2 regions of the Streptomyces sp. NPDC050211 genome follow, and region 1 is predicted to be linked to the other one. Evidence: riboswitches for the same ligand, from Rfam matches in the RefSeq annotation. Region 1 holds a riboswitch; the other holds the start of a gene.
What was found. Region 1 has a riboswitch for glycine ahead of gcvP (aminomethyl-transferring glycine dehydrogenase). Riboswitches for the same ligand answer to the same signal wherever they lie in the genome.
Positions count from the first base shown of each region.

Region 2: it holds a riboswitch for glycine, as region 1 does, so the genes downstream of both, gcvT (glycine cleavage system aminomethyltransferase GcvT) here and gcvP (aminomethyl-transferring glycine dehydrogenase) in region 1, are expected to answer to the same signal.

Region 1 covers NZ_JBFALC010000026.1:109,993-122,086, reverse strand. The annotation lists gene AB0I98_RS25240 (CDP-alcohol phosphatidyltransferase family protein) at 1-472, shown strand, start outside; gene AB0I98_RS25235 (mannose-1-phosphate guanyltransferase) at 588-3,083, shown strand; gene AB0I98_RS25230 (DUF881 domain-containing protein) at 3,251-4,081, shown strand; gene AB0I98_RS25225 (small basic family protein) at 4,078-4,410, shown strand; gene AB0I98_RS25220 (DUF881 domain-containing protein) at 4,416-5,279, shown strand; gene AB0I98_RS25215 (FHA domain-containing protein) at 5,764-6,300, shown strand; gene AB0I98_RS25210 (MerR family transcriptional regulator) at 6,344-7,081, shown strand; gene AB0I98_RS25205 (bifunctional nuclease family protein) at 7,167-7,640, shown strand; gene AB0I98_RS25200 (MerR family transcriptional regulator) at 7,899-8,543, shown strand; gene AB0I98_RS25195 (DNA polymerase IV) at 8,601-10,094, shown strand; gene AB0I98_RS25190 (PRC-barrel domain-containing protein) at 10,016-10,387, opposite strand; glycine riboswitch at 10,501-10,596, shown strand; gene gcvP (aminomethyl-transferring glycine dehydrogenase) at 10,772-12,094, shown strand, end outside.
Region 2 covers NZ_JBFALC010000020.1:86,157-105,107, forward strand. The annotation lists gene AB0I98_RS21450 (thioesterase family protein) at 1-57, opposite strand, end outside; gene AB0I98_RS21455 (alpha/beta hydrolase-fold protein) at 203-1,411, shown strand; gene AB0I98_RS21460 (trimeric intracellular cation channel family protein) at 1,320-1,976, opposite strand; gene AB0I98_RS21465 (dipeptide ABC transporter ATP-binding protein) at 2,056-3,279, opposite strand; gene AB0I98_RS21470 (ABC transporter ATP-binding protein) at 3,291-4,388, opposite strand; gene AB0I98_RS21475 (ABC transporter permease) at 4,385-5,383, opposite strand; gene AB0I98_RS21480 (ABC transporter substrate-binding protein) at 5,495-7,291, opposite strand; gene AB0I98_RS21485 (ABC transporter permease) at 7,361-8,368, opposite strand; gene AB0I98_RS21490 (enhanced serine sensitivity protein SseB C-terminal domain-containing protein) at 8,685-9,476, opposite strand; gene AB0I98_RS21495 (enhanced serine sensitivity protein SseB) at 9,642-10,424, opposite strand; gene AB0I98_RS21500 (AAA family ATPase) at 10,519-11,187, opposite strand; glycine riboswitch at 11,418-11,517, shown strand; gene gcvT (glycine cleavage system aminomethyltransferase GcvT) at 11,662-12,780, shown strand; gene gcvH (glycine cleavage system protein GcvH) at 12,880-13,257, shown strand; gene glyA (serine hydroxymethyltransferase) at 13,272-14,534, shown strand; gene AB0I98_RS21520 (L-serine ammonia-lyase) at 14,612-15,994, shown strand; gene AB0I98_RS21525 (glycoside hydrolase family 25 protein) at 16,115-16,672, shown strand; gene AB0I98_RS21530 (endonuclease domain-containing protein) at 16,678-17,220, opposite strand; gene AB0I98_RS21535 (hypothetical protein) at 17,389-17,934, opposite strand; partial or broken gene AB0I98_RS21540 (NAD(P)-binding domain-containing protein) at 17,953-18,144, opposite strand; gene AB0I98_RS21545 (EF-hand domain-containing protein) at 18,197-18,409, opposite strand; gene AB0I98_RS21550 (MerR family transcriptional regulator) at 18,456-18,951, opposite strand, start outside.

The DNA of each region.
Region 1 (12,094 bases):
CTGGGCGCTCCTCGTGCTGATGCTCAGCGGGGTGAGCGACTACCTGGACGGCAAGCTCGCACGACGTTGGAACCAGATCAGCAGTCTTGGCCGGCTCCTTGATCCCGCTGCGGACCGGCTCTATATTCTCTCGACGCTGGTTGGACTCACCTGGCGGGAGATTCTGCCAATCTGGTTGACCGCTGTACTTCTGGCGCGGGAGTTGGTCCTGCTGGTCATGGTGGGCATCCTCAGGCGCTATGGCTATCCGCCACCGCAGGTGAACTTCCTGGGCAAGGCGGCAACGTTCAACCTGATGTATGCCTTCCCGCTGCTGTTGCTCAGTGACGGAAGCGGATGGATCTCGTCACTCGCTGCTATTTTCGGCTGGGCGTTCGCCGGATGGGGTACAACGCTGTACTGGTGGGCAGGAGTCCTCTACGTGGTACAAGTCCGCCGGCTGATCCGTGCGGACGCAGCCATGGCCGATTGAACTCGCGGATTGAGGCGGGCGTAGTCCCGCGATGGCCCGCGACGGAAATATGCGGGACAATCTGGACGGGTGAAGTCGGCTAGACCGTCGTCTCTTCGAGGAGGACGCTTCCGACATGAAGGCCGTCGTGATGGCCGGAGGCGAAGGCACACGCCTTCGCCCTATGACCTCAAGCATGCCCAAGCCGCTCCTACCTGTGGCCAACCGCCCGATCATGGAGCATGTTCTGCGGCTGCTCAAAAGGCATGGGCTCACCGAGACCGTCGTCACCGTGCAGTTCCTGGCCTCGCTGGTCAAGAACTATTTCGGTGACGGTGAGGAGCTCGGAATGGAGCTCACCTATGCCAACGAGGAGAAGCCACTCGGTACTGCCGGAAGCGTCAAGAACGCCGAAGAGGCGTTGAAGGACGATGCTTTCCTCGTCATCTCCGGCGATGCACTGACCGACTTCGACCTCACGGAACTGATCCGATTCCACAAGGAGAAGGGCGCACTGGTCACCGTCTGTCTGACGCGTGTGCCCAATCCGCTGGAATTCGGTATCACCATCGTCGACGAAGAGGGCCGGGTCGAGCGGTTCCTCGAGAAACCGACCTGGGGCCAGGTCTTCTCGGACACCGTGAACACCGGTATCTACGTCATGGAGCCCGAGGTCTTCGACTATGTCGAGCCCGATGTGCCCGTCGACTGGTCCGGCGATGTCTTCCCTCAGCTGATGAAGGAGGGCAAGCCTGTCTTCGGCTATATCGCTGAGGGCTACTGGGAGGACGTCGGCACCCATGAGAGTTATGTGAAGGCGCAGGCCGACGTCCTGGAGGGCAAGGTCGACGTCGAGCTCGACGGGTTCGAGATCTCTCCGGGCGTGTGGGTGGCGGAGGGCGCCGAGGTGCATTCCGACGCTGTGCTGCGCGGTCCGCTCTATATCGGGGACTACGCCAAAGTCGAGGCCGGCGCCGAAATCCGAGAGCACACGGTCGTGGGCTCGAACGTGGTCGTCAAGAGCGGGGCCTTCCTGCACAAGGCCGTGGTGCACGACAACGTGTACGTGGGGCAGCACAGCAATTTGCGTGGCTGTGTCGTCGGCAAGAACACCGACATTATGCGCGCCGCCCGGATCGAGGACGGCGCCGTGATCGGCGACGAGTGCCTGATCGGTGAAGAATCGATCGTTCAGGGCAACGTCCGCGTCTACCCCTTCAAGACCATCGAGGCCGGTGCCTTCGTCAACACCTCGGTGATCTGGGAGTCCAGGGGCCAGGCACATCTGTTTGGGGCTCGTGGGGTCTCCGGAATCCTGAACGTGGAGATCACACCCGAACTCGCTGTGCGGCTCGCCGGCGCCTATGCCACGACCCTCAAGAAGGGTTCCACGGTCACTACGGCCCGCGACCACTCGCGTGGTGCACGGGCGCTGAAGCGGGCAGTCATTTCCGCACTGCAGGCCAGCGCCATCGACGTACGAGATCTGGAAAACGTACCGTTGCCCGTGGCACGGCAGCAGACCGCTCGGGGCAGTGCCGGTGGAATCATGATCCGGACCACCCCGGGGGTGCCGGACTCCGTGGACATCATGTTCTTCGACGGGCAGGGTGCCGATCTTTCGCAGGGCAGCCAGCGGAAGTTGGACCGGGTGTTCGCGCGGCAGGAGTACCGGCGGGCGTTCCCGGGTGAGATCGGTGATCTGCACTTCCCGGCCAGCGTCTTTGACTCGTACACCGGGTCACTGCTGCGGAATGTCGACACCACCGGGGTCACCGAGTCGGGTCTCAAGGTCGTCGTGGACGCGTCGAACGGCAGCGCCGGGCTGGTGCTGCCGAGCCTGCTCGGCAAGTTGGGCGTGGACTCGCTGACCATCAATCCCGGTCTGGACGAGTCCAGGCCCACGGAGACGGCGGATGCGCGGCGGTCGGGGCTGGTGCGGCTGGGAGAGATCGTGGCGTCCGCCCGGGCCGCGTTCGGGGTGCGGTTCGATCCTGTCGGTGAGCGGCTTTCGCTGGTCGACGAGAAGGGGCGGATCGTCGAGGACGACCGGGCGTTGCTCGTCATGCTCGACCTGGTGGCCGCGGAGCGGCGCAGCGGGCGGGTGGCGCTGCCGGTGACGACCACGAGGATCGCCGAGCAGGTGGCGGCGTACCACGGGACGCAGGTCGAGTGGACGACCACCTCGCCCGACGATCTGACCCGGGTCGGACGCGACGACTCGACGATCTTCGGCGGGGACGGCCGGGGTGGGTTCATCGTCCCGGAGTTCAGCAGCGTCTTCGACGGTACGGCGGCCTTCGTGCGCCTGATCGGGCTGGTCGCGCGGACGCAGCTCACGCTCAGCCAGATCGATGCGCGGATTCCGCGGGCGCATGTCATCAAGCGGGATCTGGCGACTCCCTGGGCCGTCAAGGGACTTGTGATGCGGAGGGTCGTGGAGGCCGCCGGAGACCGCTTCGTGGACACCACGGACGGTGTGCGGGTGGTGGAGACCGACGGACGTTGGGTGATGGTGCTGCCCGACCCGGCCGAGGCGGTCACGCACCTCTGGGCAGAGGGCCCCGACGACGCCTCCGCGCAGGCTCTGCTCGACGAGTGGTCGGCGGTCGTGGACAGCGCCGGGCGCTGAAAAACGCGGCACGCGCGCGTGCCGGACAAGTGTCCTCAAGGGGGCCTGTCCGGCACGCCGGTGGGGCCATTCGGAGGTAGCGACCGCGACATGCGACGATGTGCGGCATGCCGCAGCAGCCCCCCGTTCGGAGCACACCCACGCGCCCTGCGCGTCCGGATGCCTCCATGTCGCTGCTCACCAATGTGATGGACCACAGCCTCGACGAGGGATACGCCGAAGCGGCGGCCCGGAAAGAGGCCGGCGGCGGCATGCCCAAGACCCTCAGGGCGAAACTGGGCCTTGCCGTCGGTCTGGTGCTAGCGGCTCTCGTCGTCACCATCGGAGCCGCACAGGCGCGTGTCGCCGCTCCTGTCGTGGCGAAGGAGCGCGAGGAACTGATCGACCGCATCGACCGTGAGACCACGGCCGCGGACCAGCTCGAGGACAGCGTCGACCAGCTGCGCGCCGAGGTGAGCAGGCGGCAACGAGAGGCTCTGAAGCGGAGCGGCGGCAGTGATCAGGCGGAGTTGGTGGGTCTGCTGTCGGGCGCCACGGAGGTGCACGGCCCCGGTGTGAAGCTGGTCGTCGACGACGCCGAGGAAGCGTCGAACGGCGGTGACGGTGATCCACGGGAGACCTCCGGGTTCTCCGACACCGGACGGGTGCGCGACCGTGACATGCAGCGCGTGGTGAACGGGCTGTGGGAGTCGGGGGCCGAAGCCGTCTCCATCAACGGGCAGCGGCTGACGGCGCTGTCGGCGATCAGGGCCGCCGGTGACGCGATACTGGTCGACAACAAGCCGCTGGTGCCGCCGTACACGGTGCTCGCGGTGGGGGACGGGAAGCGGCTGAGCACCAGGTTCCAGAACAGCGCCGACGGGCTGTATCTGAATGCCCTCCAGGAGAACTACGGCATCCGGACCTCCATCTCCGCGGAGGAGGACCTCCGGCTGCCCGCCGCACCGAGCGTGACCGTACGAACAGCACAGCCGAAAACCGAGAAGGGCACATCGTGATCGCCGTACTGGGCCTCGTCGTGGGAGTCGTGGCCGGCCTGTTGGTCCGGCCGGAGGTTCCGGCGGTCGTCGAGCCTTATCTGCCGATCGCCGTCGTGGCGGCGCTCGACGCCGTCTTCGGGGGGCTGCGGGCCATGCTCGACGGCATCTTCGACGACAAGGTGTTCGTCGTGTCGTTCCTGTCCAACGTCGTCGTGGCAGCGTTGATCGTGTTCCTGGGCGACAAGCTGGGCGTCGGGGCCCAGCTGTCCACCGGCGTCGTCGTGGTCCTCGGCATCCGTATCTTCTCCAACGCCGCCGCGATCCGTCGGCATGTGTTCCGGGCGTGAGGCCGATGAGCGACAAAGACGAGGCGGCGGAGAACAGGCTGCGCAAGAAACTCCCCGAAGAGCTTCCCGCGGTGGCCGAGCCGACAGAGGAAAAGCCCGCTGAGGAAGCGTCGGCTGGGGACACCCCTGCTGCGGCGGAGCCGGAGCTGACCGGACGGCAGCGGCTGGTGCAGGGGATCTGGCCGCCGCGCGTCACCCGCGCCCAACTCATCGTCGCCCTGCTGCTGTTCGGCCTCGGCTTCGGCCTCGCCGTCCAGGTGGCCTCCAACAGTGACGGCGACAGCGCCCTGCGCGGTGCGCGCCAGGAGGATCTCGTTCGCATCCTCGATGAACTGGATGACCGTACCCAGCGTCTTGAGGACGAGAAGCAGGGGCTCGAGAAGCAGCGCGACGAGTTGGAGAACAGTTCGGACCAGGCCGAGGAGGCCCGGAAGCAGACACTGGAGAAGGAGCGGCAACTCGGCATCCTGGCGGGCACGGTGGCCGCCCAGGGGCCCGGCATCACGGTGACCATCGACGACACGAAGGGGACGGTCGAGGCGGACATGCTGCTCGACGCGATCCAGGAGCTGCGCGCGGCCGGCGCGGAGGCGATCCAGGTCAACGGCGTACGAGTCGTCGCCGGCACCTACCTGACGGACTCCGGCAACAGCGTGAGCGTCGATGGGAACAAGATCAACGCTCCCTATCGTTTCAAGGTCATCGGCAAGCCGCAGGACCTCGAACCGGCGCTCAACATCCCAGGAGGCGTGGTGCAGACTCTCGAGAAGGAGCAGGCCACCGTGACCGTCGAGCGGTCCGGCAAGATCGTTGTGGACGCCTTGCGAGCGGCGAAGCGGCCTGACTACGCTCGGTCGTCCTCCCAGTGAACCGGGGGTGCATGGGGGACGTCCGGCGAGGGCAAGACGTTGCGGGGGGTCGGCGCACCGAATGGGTGGTGCGTGGTGGAAACTGTCTGGTGGATACGGACGTTGTGAGGATGTCCGGGTCGACCGGTGAGTGCAATCAGGGTTCGTCCTGCCCCACGGGCGGGTCTGTTTCGGTCAAGGGGAATCGCCCGTGAAGTTGTTTGCGAAGTTGTTCGGCAAGAGCGCGCGAGAGGGTCGTGAAAACGCCACGGCTCGTCATCGCGCGCAGCCCGACGCGGAAGGTCAGCGCCCGCTGTTCCGGGACCAGGTCTCTGGTCCGGGAGGTGACATTTCGGGAGGTCAGGGCGCGCCGTCTGTTGACCCTGCGCAGTCCGGCGGCATAGGTTTCGGGCAACCGTCAACCTCAGGTGCGGGTGGAGGATTTTCCGCCGACCCGTACGCGTCCAACGCCCTGGCGGGGCAGCCGCGGCAGGAGGATCCGTCCATGTCGGCCCTGGTATGTACGAGGTGCGGTAACCGCAACGCGGAGAACAGCCGCTTCTGCTCCAATTGCGGTGCCCCGCTGCGATCCGGGGCCGCGGCCGAGCGTCCGTCCGAGACGACCTCTACGATCTCCATCTCCGGCCTTGAGGCGTACGACGCCGAGGTCACCGGCCAGACGCAGATGCCGATGCTCTCCCCGGAGGCGCAGGCGGCCGTCGACGCGCTGCCGCTGGGCTCGGCGCTGCTGGTGGTGCGCCGCGGGCCGAACTCCGGCAGCCGCTTCCTCCTGGACAGCGACCTCACCACCGCCGGGCGGCACCCGCAGAGCGACATCTTCCTGGACGACGTGACGGTCTCCCGGCGCCATGTGGAGTTCCGTCGCGGCCCCGACGGCTCGTTCACGGTGGCCGACGTGGGCAGTCTGAACGGCACGTATGTCAACCGCGAGCGCATCGACCAGGTCGCCCTGTCGAACGGTGACGAGGTGCAGATCGGCAAGTACCGGCTGGTCTTCTACGCGAGCCAGCGGGGCTACTGACCCTCCCCCGGGCGCCGTCCGGGGGGACCCCCAGGGAAGGTCCATGCTTCAAACACCGAGCGGCGGTGCCGGAGCCGGTACCGCCGCCACGGACAGTGGGCTGATGAGCATCGGCACGGTGCTGAACGTGCTGCGCGACGAGTTCCCGGAAGTCACCATCTCCAAGATCCGTTTCCTGGAGTCGGAGGGGCTGATCGAGCCGCAGCGGACCCCCTCGGGGTATCGCAAGTTCAGCGCGGACGACGTCGAGCGCCTCGGCCATGTACTGCGAATGCAGCGGGACCACTATCTGCCGCTCAAGGTGATCCGCGAGCACCTGGACGCGATAGCCCGCGGGGAGGCCGTACAACTGCCCGCGCTGGCCCGCCAGCGTGACGGTGAAGCCGTGGTCGAGGCCTCCGAGGCTCCCACGGCGGCCCGGATCGGCCGGGCCGAACTGCTCGCCGCCGCGGAGATCTGCGAGCGGGAGCTGGAGGAGTGGGAGGCGTACGGCCTTATCGCTCCGCTGCCGGACGGGGCGTACGACGCGGAGGCGGTCACTGTTGCGTCGCTCGTCTCCGAGCTGGGGCGGTTCGGGATCGAGCCGCGCCATCTGCGGGTCATGAAGGCCGCCGCAGACCGCGAGGCGGGGCTGGTGGACCAGGTCGTGGCCCCACTGAAGCGGCATCGCAATCCGCAGACCAGGGCGCATGCGGAGGCGCGTACCAAGGAACTGGCGGTGCTCACGGTGAAGCTGCATGCTGCGCTGGTGAAGACCGCTCTGGGAGTGCGGCTGCCTTGAGGCGGCCAGGCCGTCGGCGTCCGGTTGCGGCACCCGTTTTCGGCCCGACTACCCAAACGTCCCGGGCACGGCCTAGGGTTGCTGTGTGAACGAGCTCGATGTCGTAGGTGTCCGGGTCGAAATGCCCTCCAACCAACCGATCGTGCTCCTGCGCGAAGTGGGAGGCGACCGTTACCTCCCCATCTGGATCGGCCCGGGGGAGGCGACGGCCATCGCTTTCGCCCAGCAGGGCATGGCCCCCGCACGACCGCTGACCCACGACCTGTTCAAGGACGTGCTGGAGGCCGTCGGCCAGGAGCTCACCGAAGTGCGCATCACGGATCTGCGTGAGGGCGTCTTCTACGCCGAGCTGGTCTTCGCCAGCGGCGTCGAGGTGAGCGCCCGCCCGTCCGATGCCATAGCGCTGGCTCTGCGCACCGGAACGCCGATCTACGGCAGCGACGGAGTGCTCGATGACGCGGGGATCGCGATCCCGGACGAGCAGGAGGACGAGGTGGAGAAGTTCCGCGAGTTCCTCGACCAGATCTCGCCCGAGGACTTCGGCACCAGCAGCCAGTGACGCGCCCGGCCCGGCAGACGCAGCCCCTGTCGGGTCGGTCGATGCCCCGCGGTGGCGCGAAATGCCGGCATGTGCCATGGGCGCGTGAGAGCGTCGGTCAAGCCCCGTCCGAGCGCATTCGGCTAGCCTTTCCCCGCGGTGGGGTACGGGAAACCACTCCTAGGGTGATTATCACTCGGCGTGCCGAGTGTGGCGATCGTTGACGCACCCCTGGTGACTGCCTACCGTCGAGAAGGCAGGTCAAGGACGGAGGTCGGCGTGAGAAGCAGCGGCGACGGTACGGCTGGGGGTGCTCCCGGACATGGCCCGGGGGCGAGCGGTCCGTACCCGCTTCACGGCAGCGCGGCCGATCACGCTCCGCAGCACATGGCGGCCGTGCCCAGCAGCGGAGGGGCGACGTCCATGGCGTCCGAGCAGATCGGCTACCGCGGTCCGACGGCCTGCGCGGCCGCGGGCATCACCTACCGGCAACTCGACTACTGGGCGCGCACCGGGCTGGTCGAGCCGAGCGTGCGGCCCGCACACGGGTCCGGAACGCAGCGTCTGTACAGCTTCCGGGACGTCGTTGTCCTGAAGATCGTCAAGCGGTTCCTGGACACCGGGGTGTCGCTGCAGAACATCCGTACCGCCGTCCTGCACCTCAGAGAACGGGGTTTCCGCGATCTGGAGCGCATGACGCTGATGAGCGACGGCGCGACGGTCTACGAGTGCACCTCGCCGGACGAGGTCCACGCGCTGCTCCAGGGCGGCCAGGGCATCTTCGGCATTGCCGTGGGCGTCGTGTGGCGGGACGTCGAGAGCGCCCTCTCCCAGCTGCACGGGGAGCGAATCGACACCGGTGAGACGCTCGTCGGGAACAATCCGGCCGACGAACTGGCGCGGCGGCGGAACCGGGCGGTCTGAGCCCCGTTCCACAGCGGTTCAACGGCATTGTCAGTGGCGTAGGGCAGCATCGGACATGTGAGAACCGCGCCCACGATCCTGCATCTCGACATGGATGCCTTCTTCGCCTCGGCGGAGCAGGCGTCCAAGCCGAGCCTGCGCGGGAAGGCCGTCATCGTGGGCGGGCTCGGGCCGCGGGGGGTGGTGGCGACGTGTTCGTACGAGGCGCGTGTCTTCGGGGTTCACTCGGCGATGCCAATGGCGCAGGCCCGGCGGCTCGCGCCGAACGCCGCGTATCTCGTGCCGAGGTTCGGGTTCTACCGGTCGATCAGCGAGCAGGTGATGGGGCTGCTGCGGGATCTGTCGCCGCTGGTGGAGCCGCTGAGTCTGGACGAGGCGTTCGTCGATCTGGAGGCGGGTGGGGCGGCCTGGGACGAGGCGTCCGCGAGGCTGGCCGGGGTGAAGCTGCGGGCCGACATACGGGCCGTCACCGGGCTCACCGGGTCGGTCGGACTCGCCGCCTCCAAGATGCTCGCGAAGATCGCCTCGGAGCAGGCCAAGCCGGACGGTCTGGTGGTGATCGAGCCGGGGAGCGAGCGGGCGCTGCTCGGGCCCATGTCGGTGCGGACGCTGCCGGGGGTCGGACCGGCGACGGGCGACCATCTGCGGCGGGCCGGGATCACCACGGTCGACGAGATCGCCGAGGCGGGCGAGGACGAGCTCGTACGACTGCTGGGCAACGCTCATGGACACGCGCTGTACGCCATGGCGCTGGCGCGCGACGACCGGCCCGTGGTGGCCGAGCGGGAGACGAAGTCGGTGTCGGTCGAGGACACCTACGACGTGGACATTCATGACCGGGTGCGGGTCGGTTTGGAGGTGCAGCGGCTCGCCGACCGGTGTGTGCGGCGGCTGCGCGGGGCCGGGCTGTCCGGGCGGACCATCGTGCTGAAGGTGCGGCGGTACGACTTCTCCACGCTGACTCGGTCGGAGACCCTGCGCGGGCCCACGGACGATCCCGGGGTGGTGCGCGAGGCCGCGGCCCGGCTGCTGGAGTCGGTGGACACCACGGGCGGGGTGCGACTGCTGGGGGTGGGCGTCAGCGGGCTTGCCGACTACACACAGGAGGACCTGTTCGCACAGGCGGCGGGGGAGCAGGCGGAGAGTGAGGTGGAGGAGCCGGTGGCCGGCGAACCGGCCGAGGTGCAGCCGACGCCCGTGGAGCGGCGGTGGCCGGCGGGGCATGACGTACGGCACGGCGAGTACGGGCACGGATGGGTGCAGGGCAGTGGGCTCGGGCGGGTCACGGTGCGGTTTGAGACGCCCGATTCGGAGCCCGGGAGGGTCCGGACCTTCCGGGTCGACGATCCCGAGCTGGAGCCGGCGGATCCGTTGCCGCTCGTGCCGCTCGTGCCGCTCGTGCCGCTCGTGGCGCGAAGACCCGATGAGCCGGAAGGGCCCGAGGTGCCGGAGGAGCCCGTGGTGCCTCCGGTTCAGGTGTCGTCCGTGCCGGCCAGCTTGCCGAAGTCGCGGTCCGGGAGGGAGGGCGGTGGGGCGACGTCGAGGCCGTAGTGGTGGTAGAGCTGGAGTTCCTGCTCCGGTGAGAGGTGGCGGCCGACGCCGAAGTCGGGGGCGTCCTTGATCAGGGCGCGGTCGAAGGGCACGTGCAGGGCCCCCTCTATGAGCTCGCTGGGCTCCAGGGGGACGAAGGCGTCCCTGCTGAACAGGCCGGTGCGTATCGCGGCCCACTCCGGCTCACCGGTGGCGTCGTCGAGGTAGACCTCGTCGATGGTGCCGATCTTGGTGCCACTGCGGTCGAACGCCTTGCGGCCGATCAGGTTGCGCGGATCGATGTCGGTCTGCACGGGCCCTCCAATTGGTCGCAACTCATCCGTAAGCACTACAAAAGAGCAGATTCACCAAGGTGGCCACTCGAAGGTTGCGGCGTTGACCTCGCTGGTACTCTGGCAGCGGCTGCTGACCCCGTGCGGGAGAGTCCTCCGGACACCATCGGAGGCGCCGAAGGAGCAAATCCTCCCCGGAATCTCTCAGGCTCACGTACCGCACGGACGAGGTCACTCTGGAAAGCAGGGCGGGTGTCGACGGCTTCCGCTCTCACCGACGGTGAAAGCCGGGTGCCCTCGGGCGTCCGGTGAAGCTCTCAGGTTGAGATGACAGAGGGGGAGGCCGTCCGGGCACCCGCGCCGTGGTGTCCCTCGAAGGTCGTGTCAGACCAGGAGGCCTCCGCAATGACCGCCCACCGCATTCCGCTCTCCGAGCTCGAACAGGGAATCCCCTTCGAGCAGCGCCACATCGGGCCCGACCAGGAGGCGCGGGCCAAGATGCTCGCGCAGGTCGGCTACGGCTCCCTCGACGAGCTGACCGCCGCCGCGGTGCCGGATGTGATCAAGAACGCCGACGACCTGGAGCTGCCGGGCGCGCGCACCGAGGCCGAGGTGCTGGCCGAGCTGCGCACGCTGGCCGACCACAACCAGGTGCTCGGCTCCATGATCGGGCTCGGGTACTACGGGACCTTCACGCCGCCGGTCATCCTGCGGAACGTCATGGAGAACCCGGCCTGGTACACGGCCTACACGCCGTACCAGCCGGAGATCTCCCAGGGGCGGCTCGAGGCGCTGCTGAACTTCCAGACCATGGTCGCCGACCTCACCGGGCTGCCGACCTCCGGTGCCTCGCTGCTCGACGAAGGAACGGCCGCTGCCGAGGCGATGGCGCTGTCCCGGCGGATGGGCAAGAACAAGAAGGGCCTGTTCCTGGTCGACGCGGACGCGCTGCCGCAGACCGTCGCCGTGATCGAGACGCGGGCCGAACCGACCGGCGTCGAGGTCGTCGTTGCCGACCTCAGCGAGGGCATCCCGGCCGAACTCGCCGAGCGTGAGATCAACGGCGTGCTGATCCAGTACCCGGGCGCCTCCGGTGCCGTACGCGACATCAAGCCGGTCATCGACCGGGCGCACGAGCTGGGCGCGCTCGTCACCGTCGCCGCCGATCTGCTCGCGCTGACGCTGCTGAAGTCGCCGGGTGAGCTGGGTGCCGACATCGCGGTCGGTACGACGCAGCGGTTCGGTGTGCCGATGGGCTTCGGCGGGCCGCACGCCGGCTTCATGGCCGTACACGAGAAGTTCGCGCGCAGCCTGCCCGGACGGCTGGTGGGTGTGTCCGTCGACGCGGACGGGCACAAGGCGTACCGACTCGCTCTGCAGACGCGTGAGCAGCACATCCGGCGCGAGAAGGCGACCAGCAACATCTGCACCGCTCAGGTGCTGCTCGCCGTGATGGCCGGGATGTACGCCGTCTACCACGGGCCCGAGGGGCTGAAGGGCATCGCCCGCCGGACGCACCGGTATGCGTCGATCCTCGCCGAGGGGCTGAGCAGCGGTGGTGCCGAGGTCGTCCACGGCGAATACTTCGACACCGTCACCGTCCGGGTCCCGGGGCGGGCCGCCGAGGTCGCAGCTGCCGCGCGGGAGAACGGCGTCAACTTGCGGCTGGTGGACGCCGACCTCGTGTCGATCGCCTGCGACGAGACCACGAATCGGGCCCAAGTGGGC
Region 2 (18,951 bases), on a different contig from region 1:
GAACTCGCTGTCGCCGATCGTGGCCCGGGCGGCCGGGGCGGAGGCTGCTTCTGGCATGGCTGAACGGTACAACAGGTAAATACTAAGCGGTAGCTTTTCTCGGGCCCCGAGCACCCCTCTCCTGGTGAGGACCGCGCAATTTCTCGGTAAGTGTCCGTACTGGTCCGTAAACCTGAGGCCGTCTCTTCCCCTCTGTAGGGACATGAGCCTCACCGGGACCCCGTTCCTCTACACCCTGGTCGCGCTGTCCCTCGTCGCCGTCGCGCTGCCGCTCGTCCTCTGGTCGCGGATCCGCGGCCCCCGGGCCCTGCGCGCGCTGGCCCGGATGCTGATGCTGCTGTTCGCCCAGGGCACGGCCGTCGCGCTCGTCTTCGTGCTGGTCAACAACCAGAACATGCTGTACGACAACTGGGGCGATCTGCTCGGCACCAGCGACCACGTGGAGCAGGCCGCCGACCTCGGCCCGGACGGCACGGGCGGCATCTCCCTCAAGGACCTGCCCCCGGTCCGGCAGTCGTTCGCCCCAGCCCTCGGGCCGGGCATGGGTTCGGCCGGCGGTGTGCGCGTCACGCATCTGGCGGGCCGTGTCTCGGGTGTGCGCGCCGAGGTCTACGTCTGGCTGCCGCCGCAGTACGACCAGCCGGCCTACCGGGATCACAAGTTCCCGGTGGTGGAGCTGCTGCCGGGCTATCCCGGTTCGGCGAGGGCGTGGTTCAGGACGATGGACGCGCATGAGCAGCTGCTGCCGCTGATGCGCAGTGGCCGGGTCGCGCCGTTCATCCTGGTGGCGCCGCGCACCACCCTGCTGCCCGGGGTGGACACCGGCTGCGCGAACATCCCGGGCAAGGTGAACGCCGACAGCTGGCTGAGTGTCGATGTGCCACGGATGGTGATGGACAACTTCCGGGCGCAGTCCGCGCCCGAGGGCTGGGCGGTCGCCGGGTACTCGGCGGGCGGGCACTGCGCCACGAAGCTCGCCGTCGCCCATCCCGACCGCTACCGCGCCGCCGTCAGCATGTCCGGCTACAACGACCCGAAGGCCGAGCACGCCGCGCTGACCGCGAAGTCCCCTGCCTTGCGCCGCGCGAACAACCCGTATCTGCTGCTGCGCAAGGCCCCCACCCCGCCTCCGGTCGCGCTCTACCTCTCCGGCCAGCCGCACGACGGGTACGAGGCGGCCATGGCCCTGAAGCAGGTCGCGAAGCCGCCGACGTCCGTGGATGTGGTGTTCGTGCCGCGCAGCGCGGGCGGTCACACGATGGCGCTGTGGGAGCCGCAGGTGGTCCCGGCCTTCGAGTGGCTGACCCGGCAGCTGCCGGTCACTCCTCGCGTACCGTCGAGCGCCGATTCCACGCGCGCGGCGCTCGCCAGTGGAAGCGCATCGCCAGCAACCGCAGCACGAAGGCCGTGAGGGCCGCGAACCCGCTGGCGAGCGGGGTCAGCACGTCGTAGTGGATGCACAGGACGACCATCGTGGCGCCGACGATCGCCGGGACCGCGTACAGGTCGCGGTCCCAGCGCAGCAGCGACGGCACCTCGTTGGCCAGGACGTCCCGCAGCACACCCCCGCCGACCGCCGTCGCCAGGCCCAGCGTCGCCGAGGCGGTCAGGCCGAGCCCGTACTCGTACGCCTTCGTCGTGCCCGAGACACAGAACAGACCGAGGCCCGCCGCGTCGAAGACGTTCACGCCGACCTGGATCCGCTCCACGTGCGGATGCAGGAAGAAGACCAGGAGCGTGGCGAGCAGCGGGGTGAGGAAGTACCCCAGATCCGTGAAGGCCGCGGGCGGTACGGCGCCGATGACCAGGTCGCGGAAGAGCCCGCCGCCGAGCGCGGTGACCTCGGCGAGTACGGCGATGCCGAACACGTCGAAGTTCTTGCGGACGGCCAGCAGCGCGCCGGAGATGGCGAAGACGAAGATGCCGATCAGGTCGAGCGTGTGCTGGACGGATGGGGTGAACAGTTGCTGGAGCACCCGCATATTCTCACCCAGAAGTGAGCCCCCGCCTTACAAACGAAGGCGGGGGCTCACTTAAAGGACTCGCTGAGGGGGCTCACTTCTCCTTGGCGGGCGCCTCGTCCGCGGGGGCTGCGGAGGCTTCGGGCGCCGCGTCCGCAGCGGCCTCCACCTCGGCCGCCACCGCCGCGCTGGTCTCCGCCGACTCCGCGAGCACCTCGTCCGACACCAGCTCCGCCGCCTCCTTGGCCGCGGTGAGCAGGACGGTGTCCTGCGGTGCCTGGTCCTCGAAGTTCTCCGGGTGGTGGCAGGCGACCTGCTGGCCAGGCTTCAGCTCGATCAGCGGCGGCTCGGTGGTCGTGCAGATCTGCGTCGCCTTCCAGCACCGGGTGTGGAAACGGCAGCCGCTCGGCGGGGCGATCGGCGAGGGCACGTCGCCCTTGAGGAGGATGCGCTCGCTCTTGGCGTTCTTGCGCCGCGGGTCCGGGATCGGCACGGCCGACATCAGCGCCTTGGTGTACGGGTGCATCGGCGCCCGGTACAGCGATTCACGGTCGGCGAGTTCGACGATCTTGCCGAGGTACATCACCGCGATCCGGTCCGACACATGCCGGACGACCGACAGGTCGTGCGCGATGATCACGTACGTCAGGCCCAGTTCCTGCTGGAGGTCGTCGAGGAGGTTGACGACCTGCGCCTGGATGGACACGTCCAGCGCGGAGACCGGCTCGTCGGCCACGACCAGCTTCGGGTTGAGCGCGAGCGCGCGGGCGATGCCGATGCGCTGGCGCTGGCCGCCGGAGAACTCGTGCGGATAGCGGTTGTAGTGCTCGGGGTTGAGACCCACCACCGACAGCAGCCGCTGCACTTCCTTCTTGATGCCGCCCTCGGGCGTGACGCCCTGCAGCTTGAAGGGGGCGCCGATGATGGTGCCGATGGTGTGGCGCGGGTTCAGCGACGAGTACGGGTCCTGGAAGATCATCTGGACATCGCGGCGCAGCGGACGCATCCCGCTCACACCCAGGTGCGTGATGTCTTTGCCCTCGAACTCGACTGTCCCGGCGGTCGGTTCGAGCAGCCGGGTGATCAGCCGGCCCATCGTCGACTTGCCGCAGCCCGACTCGCCGACCACACCGAGGGTTTCGCCGGACTTGACCTCGAAGTCGATCCCGTCGACCGCGCGTACCGCGCCGACCTGCCGCTGAAGCAGACCCTTGCGGATCGGGAAGTGCTTCTGGAGCCCGGTCACCTTCAGCAGGGTCTCGCCGGGGGCGACGTCGCCCTTGGTGACCACCGTGCCTGCGCTCTGAGGGATGCTCACTTTGTCCTCGCTCACAGCTTCGGCGCAATCTCTTCGGTCCAGATCCGCTCCCGCTGCTCCGTGGTCATATGGCAGGCGGCCCAGTGCTGGCTGCCGACCTCGGCCAGCTCGGGACGGACCGTGCGGGTGACGTCGCCCTTGGGGATGTCGGCGTACGGGCAGCGCGGGTTGAAGGCGCAGCCGGACGGGATGTTGATCAGGGACGGCGGGGAGCCCTTGACCGGGATGAGCCGCTCCTGCTGCTCACGGTCCAGGCGCGGCATCGAGCCCAGCAGGCCCCAGGTGTAGGGGTGGCGGGGCTCGTAGAACACCTTCTCGGCGGGGCCGCGCTCCACGCAGCGGCCGCCGTACATCACCAGGATGTCGTCGGAGAGCTCGGCGACGACGCCCAGGTCGTGGGTGATGACGATGACCGCGGAGCCGAACTCCTTCTGCAGATCGCGAATCAGGTCGAGGATCTGCGCCTGGACCGTCACGTCGAGGGCGGTCGTCGGCTCGTCCGCGATGAGCAGTTCGGGGTTGTTGACCAGCGCCATGGCGATCATCGCGCGCTGCCGCATACCACCGGAGAACTCGTGCGGGTAGCTGTCGACCCGCTTGTCCGGCTGCGGGATGCCGACCCGGTCGAGCATCTCGACCGCACGCCGCTTGGCGACCTTCTTGTCCACGTTGTGGTGGACGCGGTACGCCTCCACGATCTGCTGGCCGATCGTGTAGTACGGGTGCAGCGAGGACAGCGGATCCTGGAAGATCATCGCCATGTCGCGGCCGCGCAGCTTGCGCACGTGGTCGGGGTCGGCGGAGAGCAACTCGGTGCCGTCCAGCCAGATCTCGCCGGAGATCTGCGCCTTGCGCTTGCCGTACTGACCGGCGGTGTGCAGGCCCATGATGCCGAGCGAGGTCACCGACTTGCCGGAGCCCGACTCGCCCACGATGCCGAGGGTCTTGCCCTTCTCCAGCGTGAAGCTGAGCCCGTCGACGGACTTGACCAGACCGTCGTCGGTCGGGAAGTGCACCTTCAGATCGCGTACTTCGAGGAAGGCGGTCGGGGCGGGCGAGGTGCCGGTGGGCTCCCCGACGGCCGCGCCGGTCTTGCTGAGTTCCGTCATGCGAGCCTCACTCGGGGGTCGATCACGGCGTACAGGATGTCCACCACGAGGTTGGCGAAGAGCACCGCGAGGGATGTGATCAGGGTGACGCCCAGGATGACGGGCAGATCCTGGTTCCTGATCGCCTGAAGCACCGCCTGGCCGAGGCCGGGCAGATTGAACGTCGTCTCGGTCAGGATCGCACCGCCGATGAGGGCGCCGAGGTCCATGCCGAGCATGGTCAGGATGGGCGTCATCGTCGAGCGCATGGCGTGCTTGCCGATGACGGTCTGCTCCTTGAGGCCCTTGGCGCGCGCGGTGCGGATGTAGTCCTCGCCGAGGATCTCCAGCATGGTGGCTCTGGTGATCCGGGCGTACATCGCCGCGTACAGGAACGCGAGGGTGATCCAGGGCAGGATCATGCCGCCGAGCCAGCCGCCGAAGCTGTCTTCGAGGGGCACGTACGACGCGTCGATCCAGTCCAGCCCGAAGGCGAAGATCGCCAGGCTCAGCAGGCCGGTGAAGTAGATCGGCAGGGAGACACCGGCGAGGGCGACGACCATGGCGCCGCGGTCCCACAGGGTGCCCCGCTTGAGCGCGGAGAGCACACCGGCCGCGACACCGAAGATCAGCCACAGCACGGCGGCACCGAGCGCGAGGCTCATGGTCACCGGGAAGCGGTCGGTGAGCACCGGCCAGATGGCCTGCTCACTGCGGAAGGAGTAGCCGAAGCACGGCGCGGCGCACTCGGTGACGTCGCCGCCGCCCGAGTAGGTGCGGCCGATGAAGATGCCCTTGAAGAACTCCCAGACCTGGGCATAGATCGGGTCACTGAGACCCAGCTTCTGCCGGACCGCCTCCACCGAGGCGGGGTCGGCCTGCTTGCCCACGAAGCTCGCGGCGATGTCGACGCCCGCCCACTTGGGGACGAGGAAGAAGATGCCGAAGACCACCATGATGATGACCACGAGCATCACTGCGGCGGCGAACAACCGCCTGATGAGGTAAGCGAGCACAGCTCTCGGCCCGCCGCGGACCGCGGGCCACCGGAGATCGTCCGGTGGCCCACGATCACGCTGCGCCGGCCTTCACCTGCCTTTCGTGCCGTATGGCGGGTGTGCCGGGTGTCAGCTTGCGGACTTCAGACCGAGGTTGACGAAGTCGTACATACCGCTGTAGCCGTCGGTGGTGTAGACGTTCGCCAGGCGGTCGGAGCGCCAGTTGATGAACTTCTCGAAGACGAAGGGCAGGTAGTACGCGCCCTCCATCACCTTGTGGTTGATCTCCGTGGAGATCTCGGTCTTCTTCGCGTCGTCCAGTTCGGTGACGTAGTCGTCGAACAGGCCGTCGATCGTCTTGTCCTTGATCAGCGCGAAGTTGTTGTTACCGCTCTCCAGGATGTACTTGCTGTCCCACAGCGGCATGCCGTAGCCCTGGACGGTCGGGAAGTCCGGGCCCCAGCCCATGATGATGATGCCGTAGCCCTTCTTGATCACGTTGGAGGGGCTGCCGATGATGCCGGAGGTCTGCGAACCGTCGAACTGGTCGATGTCGGCGGTGATGCCGATCTTCTTCAGCGACGCCTGCAGGGACTGGGCGGTGGCCACCTCGACCGGCTTGTTGTTGCGGACGGCGATGGTGGTCTTGAAGCCGTTCGGCTGACCGCAGGCCTTCAGCGCCTTCTTGGCCTCGGCCTCGTTGCCGTCCTTGTTGTCGGTCGCCATCTTGTACGGGTCGTACTTCTGGCCCTCGGAGCCCGGGACGGACGGCGGCAGCATGTTGGTGCCGATGTCACCACCGGCGATGGGGCCACCGCGCGCGGTCTGCAGCGACACGTGGTTGGCACCGTAGATGACGGCCTTGCGGCACTCGATGTTGTCGAACGGCTTCACGCTCTGCGGGAAGACCGCGTAACGGATGTAGCCGGAGACCGGGTTGTCCAGGTTGGCCTTGTGCTCCTTCAGGGCGGTGGTGCGGCCCTGCGGCGACATGCCGGTCTGGTTGATGTCGAGGTCCAGGTCACCGTTGAGCAGGCGCTCGTCCAGCTGGTTGGCGTCCGAGAAGAACTGGACGGTGATCTTGTCCGGGTACGCCTTGCGGACCGGGTCCGACTCCTGCTTCCAGTTCGTGTTGCGGACCAGCGTGATGTCCTTGCCCGGGCTGTACGACTCGAACTTGTACGGGCCGGAGGAGAACGGCTTCAGGCCGTACTTCGACTTGGTGTCCTTGTCCTGACGGACCGGGGACGCCGAGATCAGGGCCAGTACCTCCTCGAAGTCCGAGTTGGGCGTCGGCAGCTTGAAGGTGATGGTCTTGTCGTTCGGCGTCTCGATCGCCTTCAGGCCCAGCTTGTCCTTGGACGTGTCCTTGTACGGACCCTTGTACTCGCCCTCGGGGTCGAGCATGTCCTTCAGGTAGACCGGGCCGCCGGACAGCACGTCCTGCGCCCAGACACGCTCGATGCCGTACTTGATGTCCTTGGAGGTGATCGGCTTGCCGTCCTCCCAGGTGATGCCGTCACGCAGGGTGTACGTGTAGGTCTTGCCGTCGTCGGAGACCTTGGCGAGCCCGGTGGCGAGGTCCGGAGTGAGCTCGGCGCCGGCCTTGCCGGGCTCCGTCTTGCCCGTGACGAGCTGGCGGCTGTAGTAGCGCGCGAAGTTCCACATGAAGCCGTAGTAACCGCGCGTGGTGTCCCACGAGTCGGCGTCCTGGGCGCCACCGAACTTCAGCGTGCCGCCCTTCTTGGCCAGGGAGGCCTGGGCGACCTTGTTGTTGGCGGCGTCGAAGCCGGCCGCGCCGGTCTTCGAGCCCTCGCCGTTGTCGCTGTCGCCACCGCCGCACGCCGCCGTGGTCAGCAGCGCGGCGACCGCGGCGACAGCGGCAAATGCCTGCTTACGCCGCCCTGAGGTGCGTTTGGTAGTCACGATCTCGGATCCTCCGGTTTTGATGAGAGACCCCGTGTCAGTGCCACGGGACGCTTTAGGTACGGCAGTTCAGCGGGAGCCCTTCGGGTCCAGCGCGTCACGCACGCCGTCGCCGAAGAGGTTGAAGGCGAGGACAGTGATGAAGATCGCCACACCAGGGACCACCATGTACATGGGATCCGACTCGTAGTAGTCGATCGCGCTCGCAAGCATCTGCCCCCAGGACGCCGTGGGCGGCTTGACGCCCACGCCCAGGAAGCTGAGTGCCGCCTCGGTGAGGATGTTGGTGGGGATCATCATCGTCGTGTACACGACGATCGGTGCGACGAGGTTGGGCAACAGCTCCTTGAACAGGATGTACAGTCGCCCGGCGCCCAGGGAACGGGCGGCTTCCACGTACTCGCGCTCGCGCAGCGACAGGGTCTGGCCGCGCACCACGCGTCCGATGTACGGCCACCCGAAGAAGCCGATGACCAGGATCATCACGAACACACGCACGCTGGACCCGGTCAGGCCCAGCATCTCGTTCGGCATGACGGAGACCAGCGCGATGATGAAGAGCAGCTGCGGGAAGGCCAGCAGACCGTCCATCACCCGGCTGATGACCGAGTCGACCCAGCCGCCGAAGAAGCCGGCGAGGATGCCGAGGACGGTGCCCAGGATGACGGCGACGACGGCCGACAGGAAGCCGACCAGCAGCGAGATCCGGGCGCCGTAGAGGATGCGGGCGAGGATGTCGCGGCCGTTGACCGGCTCGACACCCAGCAGGTGGTCGCCGCTGATGCCGCCCAGCGAACCCGTGGGGGTGCCGAACAGCGGGTCGATCAGCTCCTCGTGATACTCATTCGGATCCTGCCCGAGCAGGTTGGTGATGACCGGCGCCAGCAGGGCGACCACCACGAGGAGGAGCACCACGGCGCCGCCCGTCAGAGCGAGCTTGTCCCGCTTCAGGCGCTCCCAGGCGATCCGACCCAGGGAGCGACCCTGTACGGCCTTCGCGCCGGTGCCTGCGACCGCCGCTTCCTCGGCCGCGCTCGGGGCCGCCTCGGCGGTCGGCTCGTGCAATGGTGCCGTCATCTGGCAGGGACCCCTCTCAACCGGTGGTAACCGGCCCGCACTTGCCGCTGTGGCGGCGTGATCAGTCCGTCGTACTGGGGTTTCGAACACCCCTGGTGGGGGAGTCTTCAACGCTTTGGCGACGCGTTGCCAGACTTGGCGGTGAAAGGATGCGTAACCGTGATGCGGCGTCCGGGGTTCCGTTATCCGGACAGCGGGTAACGGGGGCCGGACGAGAACAAGTCGGGCATCTGGCGCGAGTCATGGCTTTCCGTCACGGTCTACGCGCGAAGAAGGGCTCCGCCCCTGTGGCGGAGGGTGGCCGCGCGCCATGTGTTCAGTATCCGCCGTGGGCCGGCGGGTAGCCGTACCCGGCCGCCGGCGCCTGGGCCGGGGCCCCGTGGGCCTCGCGGTCGTAGAAGGGGCGGGCCTGGGACCGCATCCACATCGCGACCGGGTCGTACTCGTCGGACATGGCGACCGTCGACACCGGCAGGCCGTCCGGGACCGCGCCGATGGACTGCTGCATCATCGCCCGCACCGAGTCCACGGCGGCCGGGCTGGTGTCGTATACATCGAGGCCGATGGCGAGGTACGGCGCCCCGAGCGCCGGCTGCACCCAGGCGCGGCGCAGAGAGCGGACGGCCGGGGTGCGGTGGGCGTTCTGCGCGAGCAGGGCGTAGAACTGCGGGATCTCGATGCCGGGCTCCGACAGCCGCAACGGCCCCGCGGGCTGCCGCTCCAGGCCGGTGGCGATGCGGCGCAGGTCGAGCCAGGGGATGCCGACGCCGCCGCCGGGCGCGTGCGGGTTCAGCCAGAGGCCGTAGTGGTCGGGGTAGAGCGTGCGGGCGACGTCCACTCCGTCGACGACTTCGTAGGAGCGGTTCCAGCCGCTGGCCGAAAGTTCCTGGGCGGAGGTGACACAGGGGGCGTAGCCGTGGCCGTCGACCTCCATGTTTCCGTACTGCGCGTCCGGTGAGCCTGCCTGGCCGTGCCAGAGGAGCATCCAGACCTGGCCGGCGGAGGGGGTCGCGAGGGCGCGCAGCAGTGCCTCGTAGGCGTCGTAGCGCCCGGGCGTCACCTGGCGCAGCATGTGCTCGACCTGGCCGGTCGCGATGCTGGCGCTCACCTTGTACCGCCCCTTCACTGAGTTTGCCCCGGATATGAAACCAGCTTAAGCGCCCAAGAGGTCGGGGCCGGTTGCCTGTCGGCGAGTGCGGGTTCGTTGTGGCTTGTCGCGCCCACGCGGCGGAGCCGCATATCGATACAGCCCCGCGCCCCTAGGTGGGTGCAATCACCGTTGGTAGAAGGGGCGGGCTCTGTTGCGCATCCACTCGGCTACCGGGTCTTGTGTTACGTCCAGGAGAACCAGGTTTACCGGCCACCTCACGGGGACCTTCGCCAGGGCTCGGCCCAGCGCGTCCAGAGGGAGGGCTCTGATGTCGCCCTCCCACTGGTTGAGTTCGACGCCGACGAACATGACCGGGTCGGCCGTTTCGATCGCCGCGAGGCAGCGGCGGGCCGTGGTCACCACGCCGGTCTGGTCGAACTCGGTGGCTGCCGCGGACAGGAAGTCCACGGGGTCGTCCTGCCAGTCCGGCTCGTAGAGCTTGACCCGGCCGCCGCTGGTGAGGCCGTCCAGGGGGGTGCGGCCGACGCGGCAGAGTTCGGCGACGGCGGGGGGCGGGAGGGGTATGCCGACCACGCCGTCGGGGTTCACGGCGATGCCGACCTGCGGGGGGAGGCCGCGGGCGAACTCCACCGCGGGGGCGATCGTGTACGACATGTGGGAGCCGGCGACCTGGCGGAACTGTTCCTCGGAGCTGAAGACCGGGACGTAGGCCTGGCCGCCGAGTTCGAGTGTGGGCAGGTCGAGCGGGACGCTGTCCGGGCCGCCGCCGTTGGGGAGCGGGACCCAGATGAAGCTGCGTCCGAGGACTTCGATGATCCGTCCGCCGGCCCCCGGGATGTTGAGGGAGGCGGAGAGCACCTCCTCCAACTCGTTGCCGGGCCAGCCCCCGTGCGGGTGGGGGTGTGCCTGTGCCGGGAAGTCCGGGAAGTTCCCTGGGAAGTCCATCTGCTGTCAACCGCCTGCCGAGATCACTGCTGTGACTCAAAGGCTAGCGGGTGGACTACCGGGTTCAGCCCGTGAAGGCTCAGCTCGTGAACCCTCAGCCCGTGAAGCCGATCCTGCGCAGGACGTCCGCCGCGTCGCGGTCGAGCAGGACCGCCGAGCCGCAGCCGTCGGGCAGGTCGCCGCGCTCCACGGAGCGGATCAGCCGGGCGGCCGCCGTGCGGTGGCGCAGGAAGGCGTAGCGGGAGACACCGCGGCCGCGTTCGCGCTGGCCCTCCAGCGCGGTGTCGGGGGCGACGTCGAGCAGCAGGAGGTGCAGGGTGCCGCCGCGGCGGCGGGCCTCGCGGGACAGCCAGCGGCGCACCCAGGACTGCGTACCGCAGTCGTGGACGACGACTCCGGTGCCGGTGCGCAGGGCGCGGCGCAGTCCGGTGTAGTGCGCGAGGCGGACCAGGGGGCGGTAGACCGCGTACGGCAGGAAGCGGGGCGCGCGGGTGTCCCAGCGGTCGCGGGTGTCCTGGGAGTCGATCCGGAGGCCCTTGACCGTGCGCGCCATCAGCGTGGACTTTCCGCTTCCGGGCAGGCCGGTGATCACGACGAGGTCCCTGGGGCCGAAGAGCAGTGCGTGCGGGCTGCGGCCGGCACGGTCGCGCAGATCCCGGACGACGGGTGCCCGGTGCGCGCCGCAGGCCTCCCTGGCCGGGGCCGTGTGCTGCTCGGGCAGCGCGAGGGCCGAGCTGGTGGCGTACGCCGTGATCCTGTTCACCGTGATCGTCCTCCCCATGGGGTCGGGAGTTCCCATCCCCGTCGAGTGTAAAGAGAAGGTAATACGCGGCCCTCCCGTTTACGTCCGCTTCCCGCAACAAGCCTGCTACAGGCCACTGTGCCCGACTGTGAACCCTGAGCGGTCCCTGTGGATGGCCCCCTTGAAAGGTCCCCCTGCCGCGGTCGGCCGATGCGTGCAATGATGTGCCCGCCAACTGCATACCGGCCGCTTGAATCCGCGCGGGAGAGTTCCCAGCACAGCTGTCGCTGGGGCGCCGAAGGAGCAAGTCCCTCCCTTGAATCTCTCAGGCCCCGTTACCGCGCGGGCGAGGCACATCTGAAAAGCGGGCCGCTGCCGCAGTGGCTCCACCCAAGGTGCAAACCGTGATCTTCACCGGTCACGGCGAACCTCTCAGGTTCCGATGACAGATGGGGAGGAACGTCCTCGCCTGTCATGCCTTTGGGAGCAGATCCGATGAGCAGTACGCCTCTCCGTCACACCGCGCTCGATGCCCTGCATCGTTCGCTGGGCGCGACGATGACCGACTTCGCCGGCTGGGACATGCCCCTGCGCTATGGCTCCGAGCGCGAGGAGCACCTCGCCGTACGCACCCGGGCCGGGCTCTTCGACCTCTCGCACATGGGCGAGATCACGGTGACCGGCCCCCAGGCCGCCGCCCTGCTGGACTACGCCCTCGTCGGCAACATCAGCGCCGTCAAGCCCGGCCGCGCCCGCTACACCATGATCTGCCGCGAGGACGGCGGCATCCTCGACGACCTGATCGTCTACCGGCTGGCCGAGACCGAGTACCTGGTCGTGGCGAATGCCGGCAACGCGCAGATCGTCCTGGACGCGCTGATCGAGCGCTCCGAGTCGTACGACGCCGAAGTGCGCGACGACCGCGACGCCTACGCCCTCATCGCCGTCCAGGGCCCCGAGTCCCCCGGCATCCTCGCCTCCCTCACAGACGCCGACCTCGACGGACTGAAGTACTACGCCGGCCTGCCCGGCACCGTCGCCGGCGTCCCCGCTCTCATCGCCCGCACCGGCTACACCGGCGAGGACGGCTTCGAGCTGTTCGTGAAGCCGGAGCACGCGGTCGAGCTGTGGCAGGCGCTGACCAAGGCGGGCGAGAGCGCGGGCCTGGTCCCGTGCGGCCTCTCCTGCCGGGACACCCTGCGCCTGGAGGCGGGCATGCCGCTGTACGGGCATGAGCTGTCGACCGCCCTGACGCCCTTCGACGCCGGGCTCGGCCGGGTGGTGAAGTTCGAGAAAGAGGGCGACTTCGTGGGGCGCACGGCGCTCACCGAGGCCGCCGCCCGGGCCCAGTCGAGCCCGCCGCGCGTCCTCGTCGGGCTCGTCGCCGAGGGCCGCCGGGTGCCGCGCGCCGGGTACGCCGTCGTCGCCGGCGGCGAGGTGATCGGCGAGGTCACCTCAGGCGCCCCTTCGCCCACGCTGGGCAAGCCGATCGCGATGGCCTACGTCGACGCCGCGCACGCGGCACCCGGTACGGCCGGGGTCGGTGTGGACATCCGCGGCAGCCACGAGCCGTACGGGGTCGTGGCGCTGCCGTTCTACAAGCGCCAGAAGTAGACACTGGGCTGTGATGCCGGGCACATCCTCCCTGCTCACAACCGTCTTCCGCAGTCCCCCATTCACCAGCACTCCCCCGCGTACAGGAGAATTCAGGCCATGAGCAACCCCCAGCAGCTGCGCTACAGCAAGGAGCACGAGTGGCTGTCGGCCGCCGAGGACGGCGTCGCGACAGTCGGCATCACGGAGCACGCGGCCAACGCGCTCGGCGATGTCGTCTTCGTCGACCTCCCCACGGTCGGTGACACCGTGACCGCGGGTGAGACCTGCGGCGAGCTGGAGTCGACCAAGTCGGTCAGCGACCTGTACTCCCCGGTCAGCGGCGAGATCACCGAGGTCAACGAGGACGTGGTCAACGACCCGTCGCTGGTGAACTCCGCCCCCTTCGAAGGCGGTTGGCTCTTCAAGGTACGTGTCGCCGAGGAGCCGTCCGACCTGCTCTCCGCCGACGAGTACACCGCCTTTTCCGCCGGCTGAGGAGTCGTACAAGCATGTCTGTCCTCAACACCCCCCTGCACGAGCTGGACCCGGACGTCGCCGCCGCCGTCGACGCCGAGCTGGACCGCCAGCAGTCCACGCTCGAGATGATCGCCTCGGAGAACTTCGCGCCCGTCGCGGTCATGGAGGCGCAGGGCTCGGTTCTGACCAACAAGTACGCCGAGGGCTACCCGGGCCGCCGCTACTACGGCGGTTGCGAGCACGTCGACGTGGTCGAGCAGATCGCGATCGACCGCGTGAAGGAGCTGTTCGGCGCCGAACATGCGAATGTTCAACCGCACTCGGGCGCCCAGGCCAACGCGGCGGCGATGTTCGCGCTGCTCAAGCCCGGTGACACGATCATGGGCCTGAACCTCGCGCACGGCGGGCATCTGACCCACGGCATGAAGATCAACTTCTCCGGCAAGCTGTACGACGTGGTCGCCTACCACGTGGACGACTCCGGTGTCGTCGACATGGCCGAGGTCGAGCGGCTGGCCAAGGAGTCCAAGCCGAAGCTGATCGTGGCGGGCTGGTCGGCCTACCCGCGGCAGCTGGACTTCGCCGCGTTCCGCCGGATCGCGGACGAGGTCGGCGCGTACCTGATGGTCGACATGGCACACTTCGCCGGTCTGGTGGCGGCCGGGCTGCACCCGAACCCCGTCCCGCACGCGCACGTGATCACCACGACCACCCACAAGACGCTGGGCGGCCCGCGCGGCGGAGTGATCCTTTCCACCGCCGAGCTGGCGAAGAAGATCAACTCCGCGGTGTTCCCCGGTCAGCAGGGCGGGCCCCTGGAGCATGTGATCGCCGCCAAGGCGGTCGCCTTCAAGGTCGCCGCCTCGGAGGACTTCAAGGAGCGGCAGCGCCGTACCCTGGAGGGTGCCCGCATCCTCGCCGAGCGTCTGGTGCGGGAGGACGTGAAGGCGGAGGGCGTCGACGTGCTCTCCGGCGGCACGGACGTACACCTGGTCCTGGTCGACCTGCGCAACTCCGCGCTGGACGGCCGGCAGGCCGAGGACCGCCTCCACGAGGTCGGTATCACGGTCAACCGCAACGCGATCCCGAACGACCCACGTCCGCCGATGGTGACCTCGGGCCTCCGCATCGGCACCCCCGCCCTCGCCACCCGCGGCTTCACCACCGAGGACTTCACCGAGGTCGCGGACGTCATCGCCGAGGTACTCAAGCCGTCGTACGACATCGAAACGCTCAAGGCCAGGGTCACCGCGCTCGCGGACAAGCACCCGCTGTATCCCGGCCTGAACAAGTAAGTCCCCCTGGTGGGACACCCGGCCACGCGGATGCCGGGTCGCCGGGTGTCCCACCACCCCCGCTGTGAGGAGTCCCCGTGGCCATCTCGGTCTTCGACCTGTTCTCGATCGGCATCGGCCCGTCCAGCTCCCACACCGTGGGTCCGATGCGCGCGGCCCGCATGTTCGCCCTCCGGCTGCGAGGCGAAGGCGTCCTGGACTCCACCGAGTCCGTACGGGCCGAGCTGTACGGCTCCCTGGGCGCGACCGGACACGGCCATGGCACGCCCAAGGCGGTACTGCTCGGACTGGAGGGCGCGTCACCGCGCACGGTGGACGTCGAGACCGCCGACCAGCGGGTGGAGGACATCAAGGCGGCGGGCCGGCTCCGGCTGCTCGACGAGCGGGAGATCGCCTTCAACTTCGACAAGGACCTGGTCCTGCACCGCCGTAAGGCACTCCCGTACCACGCGAACGGCATGACGCTCTGGGCGCACGACGCCTCCGGCGCCGAACTCCTCTCCAAGACCTACTACTCCGTGGGCGGCGGCTTCGTCGTCGACGAGGACGCGGTCGGCGCCGACCGCATCAAACTCGACGACACGGTCCTGAAGTACCCCTTCCGCACGGGCGACGAGTTGCTGCGCCTCACGCAGGAGACCGGCCTGTCGATCTCCGCACTGATGCTGGAGAACGAGCGGGCCTGGCGGACCGAGGAGGAGATCCGCGCGGGCCTGCTGGAGATCTGGCGGGCGATGCGGGACTGCGTGGCACGCGGCATGTCCCGCGAGGGCATCCTGCCCGGCGGCCTGAAGGTACGGCGGCGGGCCGCCAACACGGCCCGCAAGCTGCGCTCGGAGGGCGACCCCAAGGCCCTGGCCATGGAGTGGATCACTCTCTACGCGATGGCGGTGAACGAGGAGAACGCGGCGGGCGGCAGGGTCGTGACGGCCCCCACGAACGGCGCGGCCGGCATCATCCCGGCGGTCCTGCACTACTACATCAACTTCGTGCCCGGCGCCGCCTCCGAAGGAGACAGGGAAGACGACATCGTCCGCTTCCTGCTGGCCGCCGGCGCCATCGGCATGCTCTTCAAGGAGAACGCCTCCATCTCTGGCGCCGAGGTCGGCTGCCAGGGCGAGGTCGGCTCCGCCTGCTCCATGGCGGCGGGCGCCCTCGCCGAAGTCCTCGGCGGCAGCCCCGAACAGGTCGAGAACGCCGCGGAGATCGGCATGGAACACAACCTCGGCCTCACCTGCGACCCCGTCGGCGGCCTCGTCCAGATCCCCTGCATCGAACGCAACGGCATGGCCGCGGTAAAGGCCGTCACCGCCGCCCGCATGGCCATGCGCGGCGACGGCTCCCACAAGGTCTCCCTCGACAAGGTCATCAAGACGATGAAGGAGACAGGCGCCGACATGAGCGTGAAGTACAAGGAGACGGCTCGGGGCGGGCTTGCGGTGAATATCATCGAGTGCTGATGCCGGTGCGCACCCGGGGGTGAGATTCCGCCGCTCGCCCGCGCGGACGGATCACCCGTGCCATGGTGGGGCATACCTTCAACAACTCCGGTCCCCCCACGAGCACTTCCGGGAGCGCCCATGCTGCGCGGCATCGACGTGAGTTCCTACCAGTCCTCCGCCTACGACACCGACGGCCTCTCCTTCGTCTTCATCAAGGCGACGGAAGGCCGTTCGTACGTCAACCCGAAGCTCGCCGCCCAGACGAAGAGGGGCCGCGACGCCGGCCTGGTCGTCGGCTTCTACCACTTCCTCTGGCCCGGCAACCTCACCGCCCAGGCCGAGTACTTCGTCAAGCACGCCCCGGAAAAGGGCAGCGACATCCTCGCCGTCGACTGGGAGACCACCGGCGACGGCACGCACGCGAGCAACGCGGAGAAGGACCGGTTCATCCGGAAGGTGAAGGAGCTTCGGCCGAATCACCGCGTTGTGCTCTACTGCAACCGTCATTTTTGGTTGACCGTTGACGATACCTCGTACGCCGGTGACGGCCTCTGGATCGCCGACTACGTCGCCGCCGGCAAACCCCGCATTCAGGCGAAGTGGCGCTTCCACCAGTACACGAGCAACCCGATCGACAAGAACGTGGCGGACTTCGAGAGCAAGGCGGCGCTGCGGGCATGGGCCGACAACGCCTGATGTGTCTAACCGCCTGCTGAGGCAGTCAGTTCGCACCGGAGCCGCCTGGCGGGTGGGTCCGCCAGGTATGCGTTCAACAGGTCGAAGGTGCGAAGCTCGGGCGGCAAGCCCTCGTACCACGCAAGGCCACGGGCATTGCAGTCGTTGCAGATGAGGCCTCGCACGCATTCACCGCAGCTTCGCCCACCTGAACAACATGCGTGATCGTGATCGATGTCCATGGCCCGCCGACCCATGTGGGTCGTCCCGCAAACCGCGCATCTGTCCTGCTGAAACCGGCGCAACTGGCCAATGAACTCCACGGTCACGTTGTAGTTACTGAGGCGGACGCGCGCTGCGTTGCATGGCTTGCAGTACGGCCGGGGAGCGCCCAATGCGTTGACAGGCGAGTACTCGGTTACGGGCTTGTGCTCGCCGCACCCCAGACACTCGATGAGTCCACCCTTGATCATCATCTGGACGGCGCCGTTGGCTCTCCTTTTACGCAGCGGCGTGAGTGGTCGGCCATTGCTCTGCTGCTGGTAGTGGCGCCCTCTCAGATGCTGCATGTAGTGCGTCCTGCACAGCCCTTTCGTCAGTGGATACCTGTCGGAGGTCCGGTCGCAGGACCATCCGTTCCCCGCTGCCGCACACGTCCTCACATGCCCCCCAAAGTCGCTCGCCGACACACAATCCGATCAACGAGCCACTCGAACATGCGTAACGCGCACAAACGTCTAATGGTTGTTCCGCAGTGGAGTACCCAAGGACCGGGCGAAGTCGGCGAGCGTGCGGAAGTCGTCCTCGCGGAGACCGATGCGCGGGTTGACGTGGTGCAGAAGCTCAGGCCCGTGGTGGTGGGTCGTCACGTATGCCTGGTCCAGATCGCTCTGTTCGTCGTCCACCCAGGCGAAGGGACGGCCGTTGGCGTGGTCCACCAGGGGACCGGTCTTCCAGTGGACCCCGTCGGGGCGGTCCTGGAACAAGGCGTCGCCGAAGTCGACGAAGGGGAGTTCGGGAAGGCCGAGCACCGGGGCGATCCACCGGTTGGCTTGGTCCATCCATGTCGTGGCCCAGCACAGCTCGTAGCCGAGCTGGAGCAGGGGTCGCCCGTGCTCCGGGTTGAGCCAGACCCGCAGGGGTCGCCGCCGGGCCGAGAGCCCTCTGTGTTCGTCCGGAGTTCCGCTGTCCTCGGGCACTCTGAGTGTGGTGTAGCCGTCGGGGCGCTTCTCCGGCTTGGCCGCATAGGGGTTGAGTGGCCCGTCCACGTCGAGGAACAGCAACGGTCGGCGTGCCGCCTCTTCGACCGTGACGGGCCTGGCGCCGGTTTCCTCCGCGAGTGCGGTGAGCGTGTGCGGGCCGCGGGAGTTGGCCGCGGAGACGTCGTGACCGAGGGCGGTGAGCCGCCGGGTGAGGTTGCCGCCGATATTGCCCGCGCCGATGATGCCGATCTTCATGACAGGCCCTTCCGGGGTTGCTATTGCGCCGGGCATGGCGAAGGGGCGCCCGTCCGCTGCCGGACGGGCGCCCCTTCGTCGGCTCACGTCACTTGTTCAGGTACGACCAGAACTCGTCGAATGACAGGAGCTTGTCGCCGTTGAGGTCACGGCTGCCGATGATCACCTCGGCGACCGCCTCGGTGACGTTCCAGTCGCCCTGCTGGGCGAGGGCAGTCTTGAACTCGGCTGCGGTGATGAAGCCGTCACCGTCCGTGTCGATCCGCTCGAACTGCTTGCGTGCTTCGTCGATGTCCGCCACCGATCCGCCCCTTCGTCATGCATGTTCCGTGTGTGCGGGGGTCAGATTATCGGGCCACCCGATGACGCAGCGCGGCGACCACCCAGGCGAACTCCTCGGCGTGCCGCGGCTTGGGGTCACGGCCGTTCACCAGGGCGATCAGCTCGCGGTAGCGATTGGCCTGGGCGTGGAAGCCGGCCTCCAGTCGGGCCAGGACGGCGGCCTTGTCGGTGTCGGGGCCGATCAGCTCGTCCAGGACCGGCTCGGCCTCCGGCGCGTCCGGCGCGATGCCCTGCTGTCGGGCCTGCTCCGCCAGTTCCACCAGCCGTTTGAAGAACCACATCGAGGCGCCCTCCGGAGTGTCGGAGCCGCGGTCCCGGGCGTTGAATTCCACCATCTCGCGCATCCGCGCCCTGAAGTCCGGGTCCTGGACCATTTCCGCCAACTCCACCCAGGCGTCGACCTGCTGTGGGGTCGGCTCGTCCGGCAGGTCGACGGTGACGTGCCTCATCCGGTGCTTGATGTCCGGGTCCACCGTGTCGAGTCCGTCGAACACCTCCTCC